Regions from separate parts of the Herbaspirillum sp. WKF16 genome, predicted to be linked through region 2. Evidence: predicted binding sites of a transcription regulator. Region 2 holds the regulator's gene; each other region holds the start of a gene.

Region 1 (7,186 bases), 2.0 Mb from region 2:
TGCTCTCTGCGATGGTGTTCGCCCTGATGGGCGCGGCCCTGCTGATGGCGCGGCCGGGCCATCCGGTCATGGCGGTGATCATGCGCATGGCACCGGGCGGGCAGATGCTGCGCCGCCTGCTGCCGCAGACCCTGTTCCTGCTGCTGGCCTTCAGCCTGCTGCTGAACTGGGGCATGACCAATGGCTGGATCGTGCCGGAGCTGCTGCTGCCGACGCTGACGCTGATCAACGGCGTCATCATCCTCTTCATTTTCTGGGGTTCGGCCAGCCGGCTCGACAGTGAGTACGGCGAGCGCACCCGCAATGCGCAGAAGCTGGCCGAGACCAGCGCGTTGCTCAACGCCGTCAGCGAAAGCACCAGCGATCCCATCTTCGTCAAGAACCGCCAGGGCCTGATGATCTTCGCCAACCCGGCCACGCTGCACAAGCTGGGCAAGACCTGGGAAGAAACCATGTACCGCTCCAGCCGCGAGCTGTTCATGGTGGAAGAGGAGGCCGACCGGGTCGATCGCGACGACCGCCGCGTGATGGCGTCGGGCAAGCCCGAGAAGCTGGAGCAGACCATGCACCTGCCTGAAGGCGTGGTCACCTTCCAGACCGCCAAGGTGCCCTGGTTCGGCAAGGACGGCAGCGTGCAGGGGGTGATCGGCATCAGCACCGACATCACCGAGCGCAAGCAGGCCGAGGACGTGCTGCGCCAGCGCGAGAGCCAGCTGGAAAAGACCGTGGTGCAGCGTACCGCGCTGCTGCGCGAGCTGACCAACCACCTGGAGACCGTGCGCGAGGAAGAGAAGCGCGCCATCGCCCGCGAGTTGCACGACAACATGGGCGCTTCGCTGACCGCGCTGTCGATGCACCTGGAGGGCGTCTACCAGGTGCTGCCGCCGGACGAGAAGTGGACCGATCGCAAGGGGCGCATGCAAGGCCTGATGAAGTCGCTGGTGGCCACCACGCGGCGCATCCAGACCGAACTGCGGCCCAATACCCTGGACCTGTTCGGCCTGAAGGCGGCCATCTCCGAGCAACTGGACGAGCTGCATGAGCGCACCGGCGTCGCCTGTCACGCCAGCTTGCCGGACGAGGACGTGACGGTCGGCCACCAGATGGAGATCGCCATCTACCGCATGCTGCAGGAGATGCTCAACAACGTCACCAAGCATGCCAAGGCGTCGAAAGTGGATGTGATCCTGGACGTCGACGAGGACCACGTGGCGCTGACGGTGCGCGACGACGGCGTCGGCATTCCCGAGGAGCGGCGAGACAATCACAAGACCTATGGCCTGCGCGGGCTGCGCGAACGCGCCACCTATTTCGGCGGCAAGGTCGACATCCGTTCGACGCCGGGCAAGGGGGCGCTGATCACCATCAGCCTGCCGATCCAGCCCGACATGGCGGCCACCGAAGAGAGCTGAGCAAGGCCTGCCCGCGATGAAGAAAAGCCGCCCCCGGGCGGCTTTTTTCTTGCCGGCGGCGCGTCTGGGCGCATCTCGGCGAGCCGGGCCGGTGCCTTATTCCTGCACCTGTTTTCGTTTTCTCCTACGTCCGAAAGCGGGGCTTTCTTATGCCGCCCGCAGCGGCTCATCGCTACCATGAATTCATCGTCGCCACCTGCCTGAACCAAGGCGCGGCGATGCCGGCGCAAGGCTGATGCCAGTGCCGGTTCTCGTTTCAACCTTCAAGGAGCCATCATGAACAAGGACCAAGTCAAGGGTAGCGTGAAGCAAGCAGCCGGCAAGGTGCAACAAAAGACCGGTGAGATGACAGGCAACCAGAGCCAGCAGGTCAAGGGCGCAGCCAAGCAGGTTGAAGGCAACGTCCAGAAGAGCTACGGCGATGCCAAGGAATCGATGAAGCACTGAACGAGCGGGCTGCGGCGGCAAATTGCCGTCGCGGCCCTCGTTTAAGCGCGTGACGCCGCGCGCGTAGGAGAAATCCTACGCCAAAATCGGAATGAGCTGATTTTGTGGTGCAGCATTTTCCATCACCATGTGCCCATTGTGCGATAGAGCGGCGAAACGCCAAAGAGTTCTGCCTTAAGCACGCAATTTGCCTACGGCCGCCTCACTGGCCTTTTGGAGGGATCATGAAAAGAACACTAATTGGATTCTGCCTTCTGGCTGGCATGTCGGCTGCGGCTTCGCAGGCCGGCGCTCAAGATCTGGATGTTCCGGCCGAAGTCTCCGCTTCGCGCTGGTCCTCCTCGGTGATGGAGCGCCATATGCCGGTGGATCCGGTCCAGCTGCAAAAGCTGGGGCAAAAGAAATTCCGATACATGGATATGGGCCAGGCCAAGCGTTCCAAGTCGATCCGCAACGCGGTGATCGTGCGCGGCGCCGCCGGAGAGGGCGCCGCCAAGCCGGGCCGCAAGGATGAATCGCTGCAACCCCAGAACTATCGCGATCATGCCGAGCCGGGCCATCCCATCGTGATCATGCGGCCGATGACCTGAGGCCCGATCAACTTACTCCCACATTTCTCAATGAGGTGCAGTCATGAAAACAATTCAAAAACTCGCTGTCGCATCGGTTGCCGTGTTTGCCTTCTCGGCGATGAGCGGCTGCAGCAACATGTCCCAACGTGACAAAAATACTGCGGTGGGCGCAGGCGTCGGCGCGGTCGGCGGCGCGGTGCTGACCGGCGGCAGCGGACTGGGCACCGTCGGCGGCGCTGCCGTGGGCGGCGTGATCGGCAACCAGGTTGGACGCTGAGCCGCCCGACCGTCATCACGCTTCGGCGCTGCGGCGCCGACAATGAAAAAGCCGGCGCATGCCGGCTTTTTTGCGTGCATCGGGCCTGCCCTGGTCACGAGGCCGGGGCGTTGGCCTTGTAGTCGTTGTAGATGCGCTTGGCGCGCTCCATGTCGTCCTTCTTCGCGGCGGCCGCCGTGCCGCGGCAGGCCTTGAGCTCCTTGCCGCGCTTGCCCTTGCAGTCGAGCACCGCCTCGCCGTAGGCCGCATTGGCCTCCTTGGTGAGGTTCTGGTAGCGCGCCTTGGGTGTATCGTCGGGGGTGTACCAGCGCGCCGGATCGGCGGCGGAAACATCTTCCTCGGCCGCATGGGCGGCGCCGCACAACGCGGCCAGGGCGAGGAGGGAAACTGCGAGGATGTTGTTCTTCATGGTTGGACCTCTTCTTGGAAATTGGCAAACGCGCCGGCGGCGGCCGTAGTCCGGCGGCCGGGCGCAAAAGAACGCGGCGCGGCCGGTGACAGGGCACCGACCGCGCCGCGCTCCCATCCGCAGGAGGGATGGTATCAGGCTTGGGCTGTGGAAATGAAATTGCCGGGCGTTATATCTTGCCCAGCAACAGCAGGATCAGCAGGATGATCACTACAGTGCCGGCGATCCCGCTTGGGCCATAGCCCCAACCGCGGCTGTGCGGCCAGGCCGGGATCACGCCCAGCAGGATCAAAATCAGGATGATGAGCAGAATGGTGCCGAGTGTCATGGTCGTTCTCCTTTGTTATTGGTGACGGGAAATCGTGGTGTTATCAGAAACGCATTTTCACGTACGCCGACGGCCCGGTCAGCTTGACGTCGACGGCGGCCTGCGAGTTGCCGCCGTCGCGATCAATGTGGATGCGGGTGATGCCGTAGTCGGCGCCGACGCCGAGGTTCTTCAGCGGATACCACTCCACGCCCAGCGCCGCGCCGTAGATATGGCCGGTGACCGTGCCCCAGTTCTTCTTCACGCCCGAGGCTTCGGCGTAGATGCGCAGGTCGCGGCTGAAGGCGTGCTTCCAGCCCAGTTCCAGCAGGGGCGCAAAGGTCTTCTCGGTCTGGTTTTCGCTCAGCGAGCCGGTGGTGCCGTTGAACACGCCGCTGGCCTGCAGGTCGTAGTGCGCGCGATAGTAGCCGGCGCCCACGCCGATGCCGAAGACATCGTTGCCGTGCCCCAGCCACCATTTGTAGGCCAGCGAGGCAAAGTCGACCTCGATGTTGGCGTTGGCGGCGCCGGACAGGATCGCCGGCGTGCCGCCGACGTTGAACGAGCGCGTGGTGGAGTAGTTGTAGTCGTTGCGGTAGCGGAAGTAATCGAACGAGAGGCCCTGGCTGTCGCCTAGCAGCAACTCGGCGCGCACGCGCGGCAGGGTGGTGCGGTTGCGGTCGATGTCGCCGCTTTCGGCCGAGCCGTAGCGCGTATTGCCTTTGATGTTGAAGGTCGGGTCGACGTAGTAGCCGCCCACCGAGAGGCTGAAGCGGTCAAGCGCCGGTGAGGGATCGGCGTGTGCTCCCTGGACGAACAGGCCGAGCGCGGCGGCGCCGGAAAGCAGGCTCACGGCGCGCAGGCGCTTACGGGTGTGCGAGCGGGGTGCGGGAGCAGGGGCGGGGGGCAGCAGGTCGGTATTCATGTCGAGCGGTCTCCGTAGTGCGAGGGTGTTGTAATGCCGGAGCGTGGAACTCCGGTCGGCCGTGCAAGCTGATGCATCATAGGACGTGCATTCTTGCCGGCGCGATCAGCGTGGATCCCGATTTCCTGTAGGAAAAGGCGAGCTGCGGCGTGGGCGAAGAGGAAGATGAGCCATGGCGCAATGGTGCGGAATTTGCTTGAAACTCCTGATGGCGGGCTGCCGTGTTTTTGCGGTCATGCATGTTTTTTGAGCGGCAATGGGTTACTATTCCGGCCGTCATTCGCATGCTGCCTTGCAGCGCAACCGTTGGAACGGATCAGCGGACTTGATTTGTTGAGTTGTCACCAAAGCCGATAGCCAGTTCGTCCTTCAATGAAGCCAGATAGCTCATCGACGCCGCCCAGCGGCCGCCCCTTGCGCATCGTCATCGTCAATTCCGTGCCGCACCTGGAAGAAGACCATGACGAGGCCGCGCATGCGCAGGCCGAACAGCGCGCCGAGGCGCTGCGCACCGGGCTGATGGACGCCGGCTACAACATCGTCGCCGCGCTGCCGGCCGATCTCTCGCTGCCGGACCGCATCGCCAGCCTGCAGCCGGACATGATCATCATCGAAGCCGAGTCCGACGCCCGCGACGTGCTGGAGCACATCGTCATCGCTACCCGCGATGAACGCCGCCCCATCGTCATGTTTACCGAGGACGACGACACCGGCAGCATGGACGCCGCCATGGCCGCGGGTGTGACCGCCTACATCGTGGCCGGCCTGCATTCGGAGCGCATCAAGCCGGTGCTGGACGTGGCGCTGGCGCGTTTCCGCCAGGAACAGAAACTGCTGGCCGAGCTCTCCGATACCCGCAACAAGCTGGCCGAGCGCAAGCTGGTCGAGCGCGCCAAGGGCGTGCTGATGGCGCGCAAGGGCTTGTCCGAGGAGCAGGCCTACCAGAAGCTGCGCAGCATGGCCATGAACCGCAACCTCAAGCTCTCGGAAGTGGCCCAGCGCCTGCTGGACGCCGAGGATCTGCTGGGTTGAACAGCCCGGCCCGGCCTTGCCGGCCGCTCCCTTCCATTCTTTTCGTTCCGCCAACTTGGTGCAAAGCACAAAACGGGTGCGGCCCCGCGCCCGTTTTGATCGCGCTGCAGCCGCGCCTGGCAGGCCCGCTGCGGCCCTGCCAGGCGCTCGCCGACGTGCCTTCTTCATAGGCAAAGCGAGGCCCGCGCGTATCTTTTTGCGACGCTTGGCACAGTCTTTGCTGATTCCCCCTGCATAGCGCAACGAGTGCGCACCAGACGCGGCCAACGGCGGTCGCGTCGACCAAGACAAAGGCGTCTTCCGGCATGGAGCGATCCATGCCGGATACGCCTTTTTTGTTTTGCAGCTATGGGTCGGTTCAGATCAATTCGCAACGGGGAAAATGCTATGGACTTCAAAGGGCAGGCGGACAAGGCGGCAGACGTGGCAAGTGGGGCCGAGCCGGTGAACGGCACGCGCCGCAAGATCATTCAGACCGCGGGCATCGCGGCGGGAGCGAGCATGATGGGATTAGCCACCGGTGGCGCATGGGCGGCCGGTTCCGACAAACCGGAGAAGGAAGAGGTCAAGATCGGCTTCATCCCGCTGACCGACTGCGCATCGGTGGTGATGGCCTCGGTGCTGGGTTTCGACAAGAAATACGGCATCAAGATCGTGCCCAGCAAGGAGGCCTCCTGGGCCGGCGTGCGCGACAAGCTGACCAACGGCGAACTGGACGCCGCCCACGTGCTGTACGGCCTGATCTACGGCGTGCAGCTGGGCATCGGCGGGCAGAAGAAGGACATGGCGGTGCTGATGGGCCTGAACCACAACGGCCAGGCCATCACCCTGTCCAAGAAGCTGGCCGACAAGGGCGCCGTGGACGGCGCCTCGCTGGCCAGGCTGATGCAGACCGACAAGCGCGAATACACCTTTGCCCAGACCTTCCCCACCGGCACCCACGCCATGTGGCTGTACTACTGGCTGGCCGCCAACGGCATCAACCCGATGAAGGACGCCAAGGTGATCACCGTGCCGCCGCCGCAGATGGTGGCCAACATGCGGGTCGGCAACATGGACGGCTTCTGCGTGGGCGAGCCCTGGGGCCACCGCGCCATCGTCGACGGCGTGGGCATCACCGCCACCACCACCCAGGACATCTGGAAGGATCACCCGGAGAAGGTGCTGGGCTCCTCGCTGGAGTTCGTCAAGAAATACCCCAACACCTGCCGCGCGATGATGGCCGCCATCCTCGACGCCAGCAAGTGGATCGACGCCTCGCTGGCCAACAAGAACAAGATGGCCGAGGTGATCGCCGACAAGTCCTACGTCAACACCAGCAAGGACGTGATCGACCAGCGCATCATGGGCCGCTACCAGAACGGCTTGGGCAAGACCTGGGACGACCCCAACTACATGAAGTTCTACGAGGACGGCCAGGTCAACTTCCCGTTCCTCTCCGACGGCATGTGGTTCATGACGCAGCACCGCCGCTGGGGCCTGTTGAAGAGCGACCCGGACTACCTGGCCGTGGCCAGGTCGGTCAACCAGATCGACCTGTACAAGGACGCTGCGGCGATGACCAAGACGCCGCTGCCCAAGGACGTCATGCGCAGCTCCAAGTTCATGGACGGCGTCGTGTGGGACGGCAAGAATCCCGCCGCCTACGCGCAGTCCTTCAAGATCAAAGTCTGAGGAAGGGGAAACCGATGAGCGCAGCCGTGGAGAGCATCATGAGCGATAACGCCAAGCCGGCCGGCGCCGCCGCGCGCGCGCCGGCGGCCAACGAGGCGCAGGCCGCGCCGGCAGCCGCGACGATGCGCAAG
Region 2 (7,186 bases):
TTGCCGACATTATAGGGAAAAGCCGGCATTCGCGTTTGAAAGCGGGGCGCGCCGGCGCATCTTCGCACGTCCTTGTTGCCTGCTGGACAGTGGAGGGCAAGGGCGGCTTCTGCTTGCTTCAATTCCAAGATTGGGGCGCGGGAGCTGCCTTCAAGAAGGGGCTGCCAATGTCGCGCATGACCGGCGCGAACTTGCGGCTCGCCACATATTATTTAAATCGTTTGCAACATCTCCTGGCGGCGATCGCACGAGAAATTGCGTGGCGGAAATGAAAAAGGGCGCTTGCGCGCCCTTTCCTCGTGATGGCGGATCCAGGTCCGCGTTTGCCGCGCCTTATGCGCCGGCCGCGCCAGCCGCCTCAGCCGTGTCTTCCGGCAGGCGCTTGGCCATGGAATGGTGCTCCTGCAGCCGGTCCTTGTGCTTGATGACCTGGCGGTCGAGCTTGTCGATCAGCGCGTCGATCGCCGCGTACAGGTCGTGGGCGATGCTCTCCGCGTGCAGATCCTTCCCCTTGATGTGGACGTTGATTTCCGCCTTTTGGCGCTTTTCCTTCTCTGTCAGTTTGTCTACGCTCAGGATGACGCTGACGTCGATCACATTGTCGAAATGGCGCTTGATCCGTGCCAGCTTGCTCTGCACGTATTCCCGGATGGCGGGGGTCAGTTCGAGGTGATGTCCACTGATGGTCAGATTCATACAACACTCCTATCGTGAAGTCACTGGAGGTTCGTGCACCTCATCCGATACACCGGATAGCACAGCGTTTGTGTCTAAGGGCATGGACTGATGCCTGAACACAGCGACGGCTGCAAAGTACTACAGAAAAACTGAGAAAGCTCAGAGGGATTTGCGGAGATTTACCGGCGGAATTTTCAGCACTTCGCGGTATTTTGCGACGGTACGTCGCGCGACCACCATGCCTTGTTCTGCCAGCATATCCGCAATCTTGCTATCGGATAATGGGGTCTGGGGGTTTTCTGCTCCTATCAACTGTTTGATCAGCGCCCGGATCGCAGTGGAGGATGCTTCGCCTCCGGTTTCCGTCGCGACGTGGCTGCCGAAGAAGTATTTCAACTCGAACATGCCATGTGGCGTCAGCATGTATTTCTGAGTTGTCACGCGAGAGATTGTGCTCTCGTGTAGACCCAGTGTATCAGCAATTTCACGCAGCACAAGGGGCCGCATGGCGACAGCGCCATGCGAAAAGAAGTTTCTTTGACGTTCGACAATTGCCTGTGCGACTCGCAAAATCGTATCGAAGCGCTGCCGCATGTTTTTGATCAGCCACTTGGCTTCCTGCAGCTGTGACGTGAGGGAAACTTCGCCTTTGGACTGCTTCAGCGCGCTGGCGTACATCGCATTGACGCGCAGCTTGGGCATCACGTCATGGTTCAGCAGCACCTGCCAGCCGTTCTTTGTTTGCCTGACAATCACGTCCGGCACCACGTAGTCGGAGGCGTCGCGCGCGAATTCCGCGCCCGGGTGCGGGCGGCATTGGCGGATCACGGCCTGCGCCTCGCGCAGGTCTTCGTCGTCGCAGTCGAGCGCCTTCTTGATCTTGTTGAAGTCGCGCTGGGCGAACAGCGGCAGGTAATCCTCGACGATCTTCAGCGCCAGCCGGCGTGTCACGAAGGCCACCTTGGGCATGCGCCGGATCTGCAGCGCCAGGCATTCGCTGGGGCTGCGCGCGCCGACGCCGGCCGGGTCCAGGCTCTGCAGCAGCTTGAGCGAGATCGAGAGCTCATCGAGGTCGACGCCCAGTTCTTCGGGCAGGCGCGAGAGGATGTCTTCCAGCGGCTCTTCCAGGTAACCGCTGTCGTCGAGCGCGTCGGTCAGCAGTTCCAGCAGCGCGCGGTCGCGCAGCGTGCGCGCGGTGAGGCGGATCTGCTCCAGCAGGTGTTCGCGCAGGGTGATCTCGTGCGCTTCGAGCTGCGGCCGGGCGTCTTCGTCGTCGGAAGACTTGCCGTTGCGCGCGACGTCGTCGAAGCTCCAGTCGGACTCGCCGCTGACGCTGTTGTCGGGCGTGTTGTCCTGGTGCTCGAAGTTGGCCTCGCCGTCGCCGCCGGGCGCAGCCGGTTCGGCCGCGGCCTCGCCGGCGGTCTCGGCGACGCCGGAGGAGGGCGTCGCCGAGATCGCGCCGTCGGCCAAGAGGCGCACCGAGTTGTCGAGCGCATCGTCGAGGCGCTCGAGCAGCGGATTGTCGGAGAGGATCTGTTCCAGTTCCTGGTGCAGTTCCAGCGTCGACAGTTGCAGCAGCCTGATCGACTGCTGCAATTGCGGCGTCAATGCCAGGTGCTGCGAGGTGCGTAACTGGAGCGACTGTTTCATCTGGCGTTCAGGAAGCCGCGTGGCCGGCTGTGGTTGCGTTCTTGCGTGTGGGGTGGTGCAGTGTCGCGGTCTGGCGCCGCGCTCACATGCGGAAGTGTTCGCCCAGGTAGACGCGTCGCACCGATTCGTTGGCGATGATGTCGTCCGGGCTGCCGCTGGCCAGCACCGTTCCCTGGTTGATGATGTAGGCGCGGTCGCAGATGCCCAGCGTCTCGCGCACGTTGTGGTCGGTGATCAGCACGCCGATGCCGCGCTCCTTCAGGAAGCGCACGATGCGCTGGATCTCGATCACGGCGATCGGGTCGATACCGGCGAAGGGCTCGTCCAGCAGCACGAAGCGCGGGTCGGTGGCCAGCGCGCGGGCGATCTCGACGCGGCGGCGTTCGCCGCCCGACAGCGACAGCGCCTGGCTGTCGCGCAGCTTCTCGATCTGCAGCTCGTGCAACAGGTTGTTCAGGCGGCCCTCGATCTCGTCGCGCGACAATGGCTTGCCGTTTTCGCGGCGCAGTTCCAGCACCGCGCGGATGTTGTCTTCCACCGAGAGCTTGCGGAACACCGAGGCTTCCTGCGGCAGGTAGGACAGGCCCAGCGTGGCGCGCTGGTGGATCGGCAGGCGCGAGATGGCGGCGCCGTCCAGGTCGATCTCGCCGCCGTCGGACGGCACCAGGCCGACGATCATGTAGAACGAGGTGGTCTTGCCGGCGCCGTTGGGCCCCAGCAGGCCGACCACTTCGCCGCTCTTGACTTCCATCGACACGTCGCGCACCACCTGGCGCGCGCCATAGCTTTTCTTCAGTCCGCGGACGACCAGCGAGCTCACCATCTTATTGGCCCTTCCCGGGCTGGGCCGGTTGCGCGGGTTGCGGTTGCGGCGCCGCTTGCGCCGGCGGCGGGTTCTTCGGCTGGATCACCGCGGTGATGCGGCCGGCCCCAGGCTTGCTCTCGCCGCTGGCGGAGTTGTTGACCGAATAGAACTCGGCGCGGCTGTCGTAGGAGATGAACTCGCCGTTGACCTCGTCGGTGACGCGCTTGCCGTCCATGCGCTGGATGTGGGCGCGGTTGAACAGCTTGGAAATCTCGGTCTGTTCGGAGTATTCAATGCGCTCGGCCTGGCCTTCGATCCACAGGTCAGGGCCGCCGTCGCGCTTCTGGCGGAAGCTGGCCAGCGCACCTTGCGCGGCATACAGCACCGCGTATTCGTAGCCGTACTGGTCGGTGGTCAGCACCACGCGGCCGGCCTTGATCAGCAGCGTGCCGCGCGTGAGCACCACATTGCCGGTGAAGGTCTTCACCTGGCGTACATCGTCGTACACCATCTGGTCGGCCTCGATATTGGTCGGCTTGGTGGTGTCGGCCTTCTCGGCGCGCGCCACGCCGCATGCGGCGGCCAACAGCAACAGCGGCAATAAGAATGAGCGTTTCATAGATTCCTGTCTGGTCGGGTCTGTTCGATCTTGTTGTAATGGAGGCTCAGCGTTTTTTCGGCGCCGGTTCGTAGTGGCCGCGCACGTTGCCGAACAACTGCACCACCTGCGTGGCGTTGTTGGCGGTCATGCCCACCCCGGAGAGGCGGGTGGTGCCCATGGTCATCACCACCGGCTTGTCGGTCTTGACCACTTCGTCGTCCGGCAGCAGCAACAGGTATTCCGACACCAAGTGCATTGGGTCGCGTCCATTGGCCGCGCCGCGGATGGCGTTGGCGTTGCCGTACATGTGGATCTTGCTCTGGTCGTCGGTCACGCGGGCGGTGTCCGAATACAACTCCATCGGCGGCTTTTCCTTGTCCAGGCTGTGCACCACCGGCTTGGTGATTTCAAAGGAATCGTCGGCGGGGAAGTGGACCATCTTGAGGCCGGCCACGTCGTAGCGCGGCAGCCCGGTCGGCCCCAGCTTCACGTAGCTGAAGTTTTCCAGGTAGTAGTCGGGTTTGCTGCGCGGTCGCTCGACCAGTTGCCGGTCGCCGTCGGTGCGCAATACCTGCAGCACCCAGAAGCTGCCCAGCGCCAGCGCGACCAGCGTCACCAGGATCACGCCCAGGCGGATGCGTGCGGCCGCGCGTTCGCCGCTGCGGTTGCTCATGCCAGGTACGGCGCCAGCGCCGCCTCGTAGTTGCCCTGCGCGGCCAGCACCAGGTCGCAGACTTCGCGCACCGCGCCGTTGCCGCCGGTGGCCGTGGTCACGTAATCGCTGCGCAGCTTGACCTCGCGGTGGCCGTTGGCCACGCAGGCCTTGAAGCCGACGCGCGTGAGCACCGGCAGGTCGATGACATCGTCGCCCAGGTAGCCGCAGTCGGCGGCCGCAAGGCCGGTGTGCTGCAGCAGCTGTTCGAAGGCCTGGCGCTTGTCGTGCACGCCCTGGAACACGTGGGCGATGCCCAGGTCCTTGGCCCGGCGCAGCACGAACGGCGACTGGCGCGCGGTGATGATGGCCGCAGCCGTGCCGAACTGCTGCATCATCTTGATGCCGTGGCCGTCCAGCGCGTTGAAGCGTTTCACCGACTCGCCGTCTTCGCCATAGAACAGACCGCCGTCGGTCAGCACGCCGTCGACGTCGAAGATCATCAGCCGCGTCGTCGCGGCCCTGGCCAGGACGGCGGCGTCGAAGGTGCTGGCGAACGGGCTGGCGGGCGCGGCTGTCATCAGATCACCTTGGCGCGGGTCAGGTCGTGGATGTGCAGCGCGCCGGTCAGCACGCCCTGCGCATCGGTCACCAGCAACTGGTTGATGCGGAATTCTTCCATCAGCTGCACGGCGTCCACCGCCAGCTGGTCCTGGTTCACGGTGCGCGGGCCGGCATGCATGACGTCGGCGATGGAGAACTTGCTGAAATCGTGGCCGCGTTCCAGCAGGCGGCGCAGGTCGCCGTCGGTGAACACGCCGATCGGGCGGAAGTCATCGTCGACCACCGCGGTCATGGCCATGCCCTTGCGCGTGATTTCCATCAGCGCGGCCGACAGCGAGACATCGGGGCGCACCGCCGGGATCGCCTCGCCGCTGCGCATGACGTCGCGCACGTGGGTCAGCAGGCGGCGGCCGAGCGCGCCGCCCGGGTGGGAGCGCGCGAAATCTTCTTCCATGAAGCCGCGCGCGTCCAGCAGCGACACCGCCAGCGCGTCGCCCATGGCCAGCGTGGCCGTGGTGCTGGCCGTGGGCGCCAGGTTCAGGGTACAGGCTTCCTTGTCCACCCCGACGTTGAGGTGCACGGCCGACATCTTCGCCAGGCTCGATTCGTCATTGCCGGTCATGCCGATGATGACCGCTCCCATGCGCTTGACGATGGGGACGATGGCCAGCAGCTCGGCGGTTTCGCCGGAGTTGGAAATGGCGATGAAGACGTCTTTCGGCGTCACCATGCCGAGGTCGCCATGGGCGGCTTCGGCCGGATGCATGAACAGCGAAGGGGTGCCGGTGGAGGCCAGGGTCGCGGCGATCTTGCGGCCGATGTGGCCGGACTTGCCGATGCCCGAGACCACCGCGCGGCCGCGGCATTCCATCAAGAGACGTACGGCCTGGGCCAGCGGTTCGGTGCTGTCGTCGGACAGGCGGTTTTTCAGCGCGAGGATGGCATCGGCTTCGATCTGCAGGGTCTGGCGCGCCAGTTCGATGGCGCGGCGGGCGTCCCCGGCCGAAAAAGATGCGGGCGTGGTTTTGTCATCGGTTACACTCATAACCGAAGTATAAACGAATTAGCAAAGCAAAAAACTTGCCAGATGTAAGGGAGTGCCCGATTGACGAGCGGGCGATGCTGCCCGGCGTTGCGCCGCAGCACGACGGCGATGGAGGGATTCGCGGGCCTGTCCGGCGTCGCCCGGTTGCGCCGCAACCAGTGGCGCATCCCACGGGCATGTTTCTCGCTTTGCGGATGCGAACCGGTTCAGCCCACCCCATATAACAAGCAGCGAATCATCCATACATGTTTTCCGGACTGGAACTGACCCTCTTCCTGCTGGCCGCGGCGGTGTTCGGCGTGGTCGCCTTCCGCATGATGCACCTGCCGCCCATGCTGGGCTACCTGGTGGTGGGCATCGTGATCGGCCCGCACGGCCTGGGATTCGCAGAAGACAACGAAACCACGCATGCCCTGGCCGAGTTCGGCGTGGTGTTCCTGATGTTCTCCATCGGCCTGGAGTTCTCGCTCAACAAGCTCTCGGCGATGCGCCACATCGTCTTCGGGCTGGGCGTGGCGCAGGTCGTCGCCACCATCGCCGTGACCATGGTGTTCGGCTGGCTGGTGGCCTGGTATCTGCCGCAGGTCGCCGCCATCAGCTGGCAGGGCGCCTTCGCGCTGGGCGGCGCGCTCACCATGTCGTCCACCGCCATCGTCTCCAAGCTGCTTACCGAACGGCTCGAACTGGAGACCGAACACGGCCGCCGCATCCTCGGCGTGCTGCTGTTCCAGGATCTGGCGCTGGTGCCGCTGCTGATCGTGGTGCCGGCGCTGGCCAACAATTCCGGCAACCTGATGGTCACGCTGGGCTGGGCCGTGGCCAAGGCCATGGTGGTGCTGGCGCTGCTGCTGTTCTTCGGTCACAAGCTCATGCGCGGCTGGTTCAAGATCGTGGTCAAGCGCCGCTCGCAGGAACTGTTCATGCTGAACCTCCTGCTGATCACCCTGGGCGCGGCCTGGATCACCGAGAAGGCCGGCCTGTCGCTGGCGCTGGGCGCCTTCATCGCCGGCATGCTCATTTCCGAGACCGAGTTCAAGCACCAGGTGGAAGAAGACATCAAGTCCTTCCGCGACGTGCTGCTGGGCCTGTTCTTCATCACCATCGGCATGCTGCTCAACGTGCGCACCCTGATCGACCACTGGTTCATGGTGCTGCTCCTGCTGACCGGGCCGGTGCTGCTCAAGTTCGGCC
Region 3 (7,186 bases), 1.0 Mb from region 2:
GTCGAGGTCGACGCTGCGGGTCGCGCTGGCCGGCTTGCCCGGCAGCAGGACGATGAAATGCGCGCCGTTGTCGCTGCTTTCGCGCCAGTTGTAGTCCGGCGAGCAGGCGCCCAGCGCCAGCAGCGCGATCATGGCGAGGACGGACAGGCAGCGGCGCGGCGGGAGCATCGGCATGGGGCGGCAGGCAAGGGGAGCGATCGGCGGAACCCATCATAGCAAAACCGATGCGCTGAAAAATCGGATGTTGTCCGATAGTAGGGCGCCAATTCTTGCGGTATAAGAATGCATTCCATCAAGAACGGGAACCGACATGCATGACAACAAGCTGGCCGACCTGCCAGAGCTGACCCTGCGCGGCATGGTGCTGGGCGCGCTGATCACGGTGGTGTTTACGGCGTCCAACGTCTATCTCGGCCTGAAGGTCGGGTTGACCTTCTCCTCTGCGATTCCGGCGGCGGTGATCTCGATGGCGGTGCTGCGCCTGTTCGCCGGCGCCAACATCCTCGAGAACAACATGGTGCAGACCCAGGCGTCGGCTGCCGGCACGCTGTCGTCGATCATCTTCATCCTGCCCGGGCTGGTGATGATGGGGCACTGGCACGGCTTCCCCTTCCTGCAGACGCTGGGCATCTGCGCCGCCGGCGGCATGCTGGGCGTGATGTTCTCGATCCCGCTGCGGCGCGCGATGGTGGTGCAGGGCGAGCTGCCCTATCCGGAAGGCGTGGCGGCGGCCGAGATCCTGCGCGTGGGCAGCTCGGACGCCGACGGCGGCGAGGAGACCCGGCGCGGCCTGCACGACATCCTGTTCGGCGGCGCGCTGTCGGCCGGCTTCAGCCTGGCCGCCAGCGGCCTGAAGGTGTTCGCCGAGAACATGAACCTGTGGTTTTCGGCCGGCGCCTCGGTGCTGCGCCTGCCGGTAGGATTTTCGCTGGCGCTGGTGGGCGCGGGCTACATGATCGGCATCGTCTCCGGCATCGCCATCCTCATCGGGCTGCTGATTGCCTGGGGCATCGCCGTGCCCTACCTGACCGCGGTCACGCCGCGCGAGGCCGGCACCGCCATCTCCGCGTTCGCCACCGGCATCTGGAGCAAGCAGGTGCGCTTCATGGGCGCCGGCATGATCGGCGTGGCGGCGGTGTGGACGCTGATCACGCTGTTGAGGCCGATGGTGGAGGGCGTCAAGGCCTCGCTCTCCACGTTCTCGCGCCGCCGGCCCGGCGGCGAAGGTGCCGACCGCACCGACCGCGACATGCCGCCGGGATGGATCATCGCCATCAGCCTGGCCATGATTGCGCTGCTGGCGGTGGTCTTCGCGTCCTTCCTGGCGGAGGCGCCGGTGTCGCCGGCGCTGTTCGCCGGCCTCATCGTCTACGCGGTGCTGTTCGCCTTCATCTTCGGCTTCCTGGTGGCGGCCGCCTGCGGCTACATGGCCGGGCTGATCGGTTCATCGTCCAGCCCGATCTCGGGCATCGGCATCGTCGCGGTGATCCTGGTGTCCTTGCTGCTGCTGGCCTCGGGCGCGGTCGACCCGCTGCTGGCCACGCCCCAGGGCGGCAAGCTGGCAATCGCCATCGCACTGTTCGTGACGGCCGCCATCATCGCCGTGGCCGCCATCGCCAACGACAACCTGCAAGACCTCAAGACCGGCCAACTGGTCGGCGCTACGCCCTGGCGCCAGCAGGTGGCGCTGCTGGTGGGGTGCGTGGTGGGCGCGCTGATCATCCCGCCGGTGCTCAACCTGCTGTACAACGCCTACGGTTTCACGGGCGCGCTGCCGCGCGAGGGCATGGACGCCGCGCAGGCGCTGGCCGCGCCGCAGGCCACGCTGATGACGGCGATCGCCACCGGCATCTTCACCCGCGAACTGAACTGGTCGATGCTTGCCATCGGCGTGGCGCTGGGCATCGCCCTGATCATCGTCGACGGCCTGCTGGCCAGGCGCGGCGGTGTCGCGCGCCTGCCGGTGCTGGCGGTGGGCATCGGCATCTACCTGCCGCCGGTGGTCAGCATGGCGCTGTTCTTCGGCGCGGTGCTGGGCTGGCTGATCGACCGCGCCCTGCGCCGCCGCGCTGCTGCGGCTACCGCCGATTTCGATGCGTACGCAGAGAAGCCGCGCCAGCGCGGCATCCTGGTGGCGTCGGGACTGATCGTGGGCGAGAGCCTGGTCGGCGTGCTGCTGGCTGCCGTCATCGGATTCACCGGCAAGGACGCGCCGCTGGCGCTGGCACCGGCGGGCTTCGAAGGGATCGGCCAATGGCTGGGACTGGCCGCCTTCCTGCTGATCCTGCTGGCGTTCGCGCGGCGCATCATGCCGTCGCGCTGAAGACAGCCTTTCTTTATCGCTTCATGGCCCCTGGAAGCCCCGGCGATATTGGATCGCCTCCGCCACATGGGTCTTGCCGACCTGCGCCTGCCCGGCCAGGTCGGCGATCGTGCGCGCCACCTTGAGCACCCGATGATAGGAGCGTGCGGACCAGTCCAGGCGCGCCAGCGCGGTTTGCAACAACTGCGCGCCGGCGTCGTCGGGACGACAGTGCACGTCGATGGCGCTACCCGCCAGCTGGCTGTTGCTCACGCCCTGGCGCTGCAACTGCCGCGCGAAGGCTTGGCCGACGCGGGCGGCGATGGCGACGCTGGCCTCGCCCGGCGCCTGGTCGGCCAGTTCGGCGGGCGATAGCGAACCGACCGGCATCTGCATGTCGATGCGATCAAGCAAGGGGCCGGAAATGCGGCCCTGGTAACGGCGGACGATATCGGGCGTGCAGCGGCACTTGCCGTTGGGATGGCCATGGAAGCCGCAAGGACAGGGATTCATCGCCGCGATCAGCTGGAAGCGCGCCGGGAAGTCGGCCTGCCGCGCCGCGCGCGAGATGGTGATGCGGCCGGATTCGAGCGGCTCGCGCAGCACTTCCAGCACGGCCCTTTGAAACTCCGGGAGTTCATCGAGAAACAGCACGCCATGATGCGCCAGCGAAATTTCGCCCGGCCTGGGCGTGCCGCCGCCACCCACCAGCGCCACCGCCGAGGCGGTATGGTGCGGCGCGCGGTAGGGGCGCTGCTTCCATTGGGCGGCATCGAAGCCGCCGGTCAACGAGCGCACCGCGGCCGACTCCAGCGCCTGTTCTTCATCCATCGGCGGCAGGATGCCGGGGAAGCGCGAGGCCAGCATGGACTTGCCGGATCCCGGCGGGCCCACCAGCAAGATGCTGTGGTTGCCCGCGGCCGCCACTTCCATGGCGCGCCGGGCCTGCAACTGGCCCTTGACGTCGGCGAAGTCGGGATAGGCCGGCGCGGCGACGGCGGGCGTTGCGCGATAGCGCTGCAGGCGGCCCTCGGCGCCGCGCGCGGTGAAATGCGCGCAGACCTCCAGCAGCGAGGCCGCCGGCAGGATGGAAGCGCCGGCGACCAGCGCCGCCTCGCCGGCATTGGCGGCAGGCAGGATGAAGCCGCGCTTGCGGCCGTCGTCGCGGCCGGCACGGTGCATGGCGCAGGTCATCGCCAGCGCGCCGCGCACGGCGCGCAACTGGCCCGAGAGCGACAGCTCGCCGGCGAATTCGTAGTCGTCGAGCTCGTCGCCCGGCATCTGCCCGGAGGCGACCAGGATGCCCAGTGCAATGGGCAGGTCGAATCGTCCTGATTCCTTGGGAAGGTCGGCCGGCGCCAGGTTGACCGTGATGCGCCGCGCCGGGAATTCGAACCGCGCATTTTGCAGCGCGGCCCGGACGCGGTCCTTGGCCTCCTTCACTTCGGCTTCGGGCAGGCCGACGATGGCAAAGGCGGGCAGGCCGTTGGCCAGATGGACTTCCACGGTGACCGGCGGCGCGGCCATGCCGGACAGTGCGCGGCTGTGGAGGACGGCCAGGCTCATGGCGGCGAGCCCGGTCGTGCTTGTTGATGACGGGAGAAGCGGGGGGAGTCGGGTATTAAATAGCGGGCCGGTCGTGTCATTGAGTCTGTTTTTGCTGGGCTTCCAGCTCGGCAACACGCGCCTCCAGCGCCTCCAGGCGGGCCCGGGTCTTGGCCAGCACCTGGGCCTGGACGTCGAATTCCTCGCGCGTGACCAGGTCCAGCTTGGCAAAGCCCTGGCTCAGCATGGCCTTGACGTTCTTCTCGATGTCCTTGGCCGGGGAGTGCTCGATCGCCTTGTTGATTTTGGATTGCAGGTCTTCAAAGAATTGGGGCTTGTCCATGTCGGATCTCCTGGGCGGGTTGCTGTTGCGTCAAGTTTAGCCGTTTCCGGGCCATTCACAAACTCCGGCCCAGGTTCAGACCGCGGATTGGCGAGTTCGTGCCCGGCGGGAGATGGCAGCGCGGGCATGCCTTGTGGAAATGTGCCGACTTGGTGATTCGCCTGGCCAAAGGCCCCTCGCGCACCAAAATGTGTTTGCCGTCCGGCAGGAATGGTTAATGAAAAGAAATCAATGTCGCACCAATTTCGTGCCATCTGTGCCGACATGCACTATTTTGGTCTATAACTCCAAAAAAAACGGTTCGAATATCTTGTTTCTCTGAAAAAGCGGAGGGCGTCGCCGTGAAAGGACTTGGCACGGCTCCTGCTACATGGTTTGGGCAAAACAAAAAAACGATTAATTGTTCAACAGCAAACCAGAGGGAAAGTCATGAAGAAACTGATTCTTGCAACTGCAATCGCAGCATCGTTCGTTTCCACCGTGGCGCGCGCAGAAGACGCCAAGCCGGACAACGAATTCAGCTTCAACGCCGCCGTCGTGAACGACTACCGCTATCGCGGCCTGACCCAGACCCGCTTCGATCCGGCATTGCAAGTCGGCGCTGACTACACCCATAACCCGACCGGCCTGTACGCCGGCACCTGGCTGACCAACATCAAGTGGATCAAGGATGCTGGCACCAACACCAATACCAGCACCAAGGGCGATATCGAGTGGGATATCTACGGCGGCAAGCGCGGCGACATCGGCGGCGGCTTCACCTACGACGTCGGCGGCCTGTACTACTACTACCCGGGCAACACCCTGGCCAACAGCGGCTCCAAGAACGCCAACACCTTCGAGCTCTACGGCCAGATCGGCTACGGCCCGGCCTACTTCAAGTATTCGCATGCGCTGACCAACCTGTTCGGCGCCGTCGACAGCAAGAACAGCCAGTACTTCGACCTGGGCGCCAACATCGACACCTTCTACGGCGTGATCCTCGGCCTGCACCTTGGCCACCAGACCGTCAAGGGCAAGCCTAACGGCGTGTCCAACAGCCAGTACAGCTACACCGACTGGAAGGTCGGCCTGTCCAAGACCTTCGAAGAAGCCGCCGGCATCACGCTGGGCGTGGCCTACGTCGGTACCGACCTGAAGGATGGCGTGAACCTGACGCCGGCTTCCGATGGTGCGAAGAATGTCGGCAAGAAGGGTATTGTCGTTTCCGTCAGCAAGACTTTCTAATCAGAGGTTCGTATGAAACTGATCACAGCGATCATCAAACCGTTCAAGCTCGATGAGGTGCGCGAAGCGCTCTCGGCCATCGGCGTGCAGGGCATTACCGTGACTGAAGTCAAGGGCTTCGGTCGCCAGAAGGGACATACCGAGCTGTATCGCGGCGCCGAGTATGTGGTCGACTTCCTGCCCAAGACCAAGATCGAGGCGGCAGTCGATGACGCCATCGTCGAACGCGCGCTGGAGGCCATCGAGACGGCCGCCCGCACCGGCAAGATCGGCGACGGCAAGATCTTCGTCCAGGATCTGCTGGACGTGATTCGTATCCGCACCGGCGAAACCGGCAAAGACGCTCTGTAAAAAAGGGGAATTCTAATGAGCATGAAGAAAATGTTTTCCAGCGCCGTCGCCATTGGCGCTTTGCTGTTGGCGGTAGGTTTTGCCGCACCGGCCCAAGCGCAGGACGCGCCCAAGCCTGAAGCAGCAGCGGCAACCGCCGCCGCACCCGCCGCTGCGGCCGAAGCTCCCAAGGCTGCTGCCGCTGCGCCTGCCGCAGCCGCGCCCGCCGCGGCTCCTGCTGCGGCCGCCGCCGCTCCCGCGCCTGTTCCCAACAAGGGCGACACCGCGTGGATGCTGGTGTGCACCGCGTTCGTGATCCTCATGACCCTGCCCGGCCTGGGCCTGTTCTACGGCGGCCTGGTCCGCAGCAAGAACATGCTGTCGGTGCTGATGCAGTGCTTCATGATCTTCTCGCTGATCTACATCCTGTGGTTCGTCTACGGCTACAGCATCGCGTTCACCGAAGGCGGAGCGTTCTTCGGCGGCTTCGATCGCCTGTTCCTGCACGGCCTGACCGGCGACTCCAATACCGCCACCTTCAGCAAGGGCGTCGTGATTCCCGAGCTGGTGTTCGTGGCCTTCCAGGGTGCGTTCGCGGCCATCACCGTGGCGCTGATCATCGGCTCCTTCGCCGAGCGCGTGAAGTTCTCGGCAGTGATCCTGTTCTCGATCCTGTGGTTCACCTTCTCCTACCTGCCGATGGCGCACATGGTCTGGTTCTGGCCTGGTCCGGACGCCTTCACCGACGCCGCCGCCGCTGAAAAGGCGACCGCGATCTCGGGCTGGCTGTTCCAGAAGGGCGCGCTGGATTATGCCGGCGGCACCGTGGTGCACATCAACGCCGCCGTGGCGGGCCTGGTCGGTTCCTACGTGATCGGCAAGCGCGTCGGTTTCGGCAAGGAAGCCTTCAAGCCGCATAGCCTGACCCTGACCATGGTCGGCGCCTCGCTGCTGTGGTTCGGCTGGTTCGGCTTCAACGCAGGCTCGGGCCTGGAAGCCAACGGCGGCGCCGCACTGGCCTTCGTCAACACCATCCTGGCAACCGCCGCCGCTGTCCTGTCCTGGAGCTTCGGCGAATGGATCGGCAAGGGCAAGCCCTCGATGCTGGGTGCTGCTTCGGGCGCCGTCGCCGGCCTGGTGGCCATCACTCCGGCTGCCGGCTTCGTCGGCGTGATCGGCGCGGTCGTCATGGGCCTGCTGGCTGGCCTGCTGTGCCTGTGGGGCGTTACCGGCCTCAAGAAGCTGCTGGGTTCCGACGACGCGCTTGACGTGTTCGGCGTGCACGGCGTGGGCGGCATCCTGGGCGCCATCCTGACCGGCGTGTTCGCTGCGCCGAGCCTGGGCGGCACCGGCATCTACGACTACGTGGCCAACGCGGTCGCTCCCGACTATTCGATCGGCGGCCAGGTGTGGATCCAGTTCCAAGGTGTGCTGACTAC

Evidence for each region. The regulator sigma-54, encoded in region 2, starts transcription at its own class of promoters, with help from an activator protein. The targets are predictions, from matches to a motif close to TGGCANGNAANCTGCTTT.
Region 1: a site for sigma-54 is predicted at 5,588-5,605, ahead of Herbaro_RS05020 (CmpA/NrtA family ABC transporter substrate-binding protein). Genes of this name have one in related genera too.
Region 3: a site for sigma-54 is predicted at 4,543-4,560, ahead of Herbaro_RS00535 (TorF family putative porin). Genes of this name have one in related genera too.

Annotation. Positions count from the first base shown of each region.
Region 1 covers NZ_CP118632.1:1,111,305-1,118,490, forward strand. The annotation lists gene Herbaro_RS04980 (PAS domain-containing sensor histidine kinase) at 1-1,412, shown strand, start outside; gene Herbaro_RS04985 (CsbD family protein) at 1,689-1,859, shown strand; gene Herbaro_RS04990 (hypothetical protein) at 2,084-2,449, shown strand; gene Herbaro_RS04995 (YMGG-like glycine zipper-containing protein) at 2,493-2,708, shown strand; gene Herbaro_RS05000 (hypothetical protein) at 2,803-3,117, opposite strand; gene Herbaro_RS05005 (DUF3309 family protein) at 3,287-3,445, opposite strand; gene Herbaro_RS05010 (hypothetical protein) at 3,489-4,349, opposite strand; gene Herbaro_RS05015 (ANTAR domain-containing response regulator) at 4,722-5,381, shown strand; gene Herbaro_RS05020 (CmpA/NrtA family ABC transporter substrate-binding protein) at 5,769-7,055, shown strand; gene ntrB (nitrate ABC transporter permease) at 7,070-7,186, shown strand, end outside.
Region 2 covers NZ_CP118632.1:4,114,401-4,121,586, reverse strand. The annotation lists gene Herbaro_RS18595 (hypothetical protein) at 1-272, shown strand, start outside; gene hpf (ribosome hibernation-promoting factor, HPF/YfiA family) at 334-696, opposite strand; gene Herbaro_RS18585 (RNA polymerase factor sigma-54) at 838-2,328, opposite strand; gene lptB (LPS export ABC transporter ATP-binding protein) at 2,411-3,151, opposite strand; gene lptA (lipopolysaccharide transport periplasmic protein LptA) at 3,153-3,752, opposite strand; gene lptC (LPS export ABC transporter periplasmic protein LptC) at 3,799-4,407, opposite strand; gene Herbaro_RS18565 (KdsC family phosphatase) at 4,404-4,967, opposite strand; gene Herbaro_RS18560 (KpsF/GutQ family sugar-phosphate isomerase) at 4,967-5,995, opposite strand; gene Herbaro_RS18555 (monovalent cation:proton antiporter family protein) at 6,241-7,186, shown strand, end outside.
Region 3 covers NZ_CP118632.1:129,659-136,844, forward strand. The annotation lists gene Herbaro_RS00515 (hypothetical protein) at 1-174, opposite strand, end outside; gene Herbaro_RS00520 (OPT family oligopeptide transporter) at 311-2,323, shown strand; gene Herbaro_RS00525 (YifB family Mg chelatase-like AAA ATPase) at 2,345-3,868, opposite strand; gene Herbaro_RS00530 (accessory factor UbiK family protein) at 3,945-4,190, opposite strand; gene Herbaro_RS00535 (TorF family putative porin) at 4,620-5,417, shown strand; gene Herbaro_RS00540 (P-II family nitrogen regulator) at 5,430-5,768, shown strand; gene Herbaro_RS00545 (ammonium transporter) at 5,784-7,186, shown strand, end outside.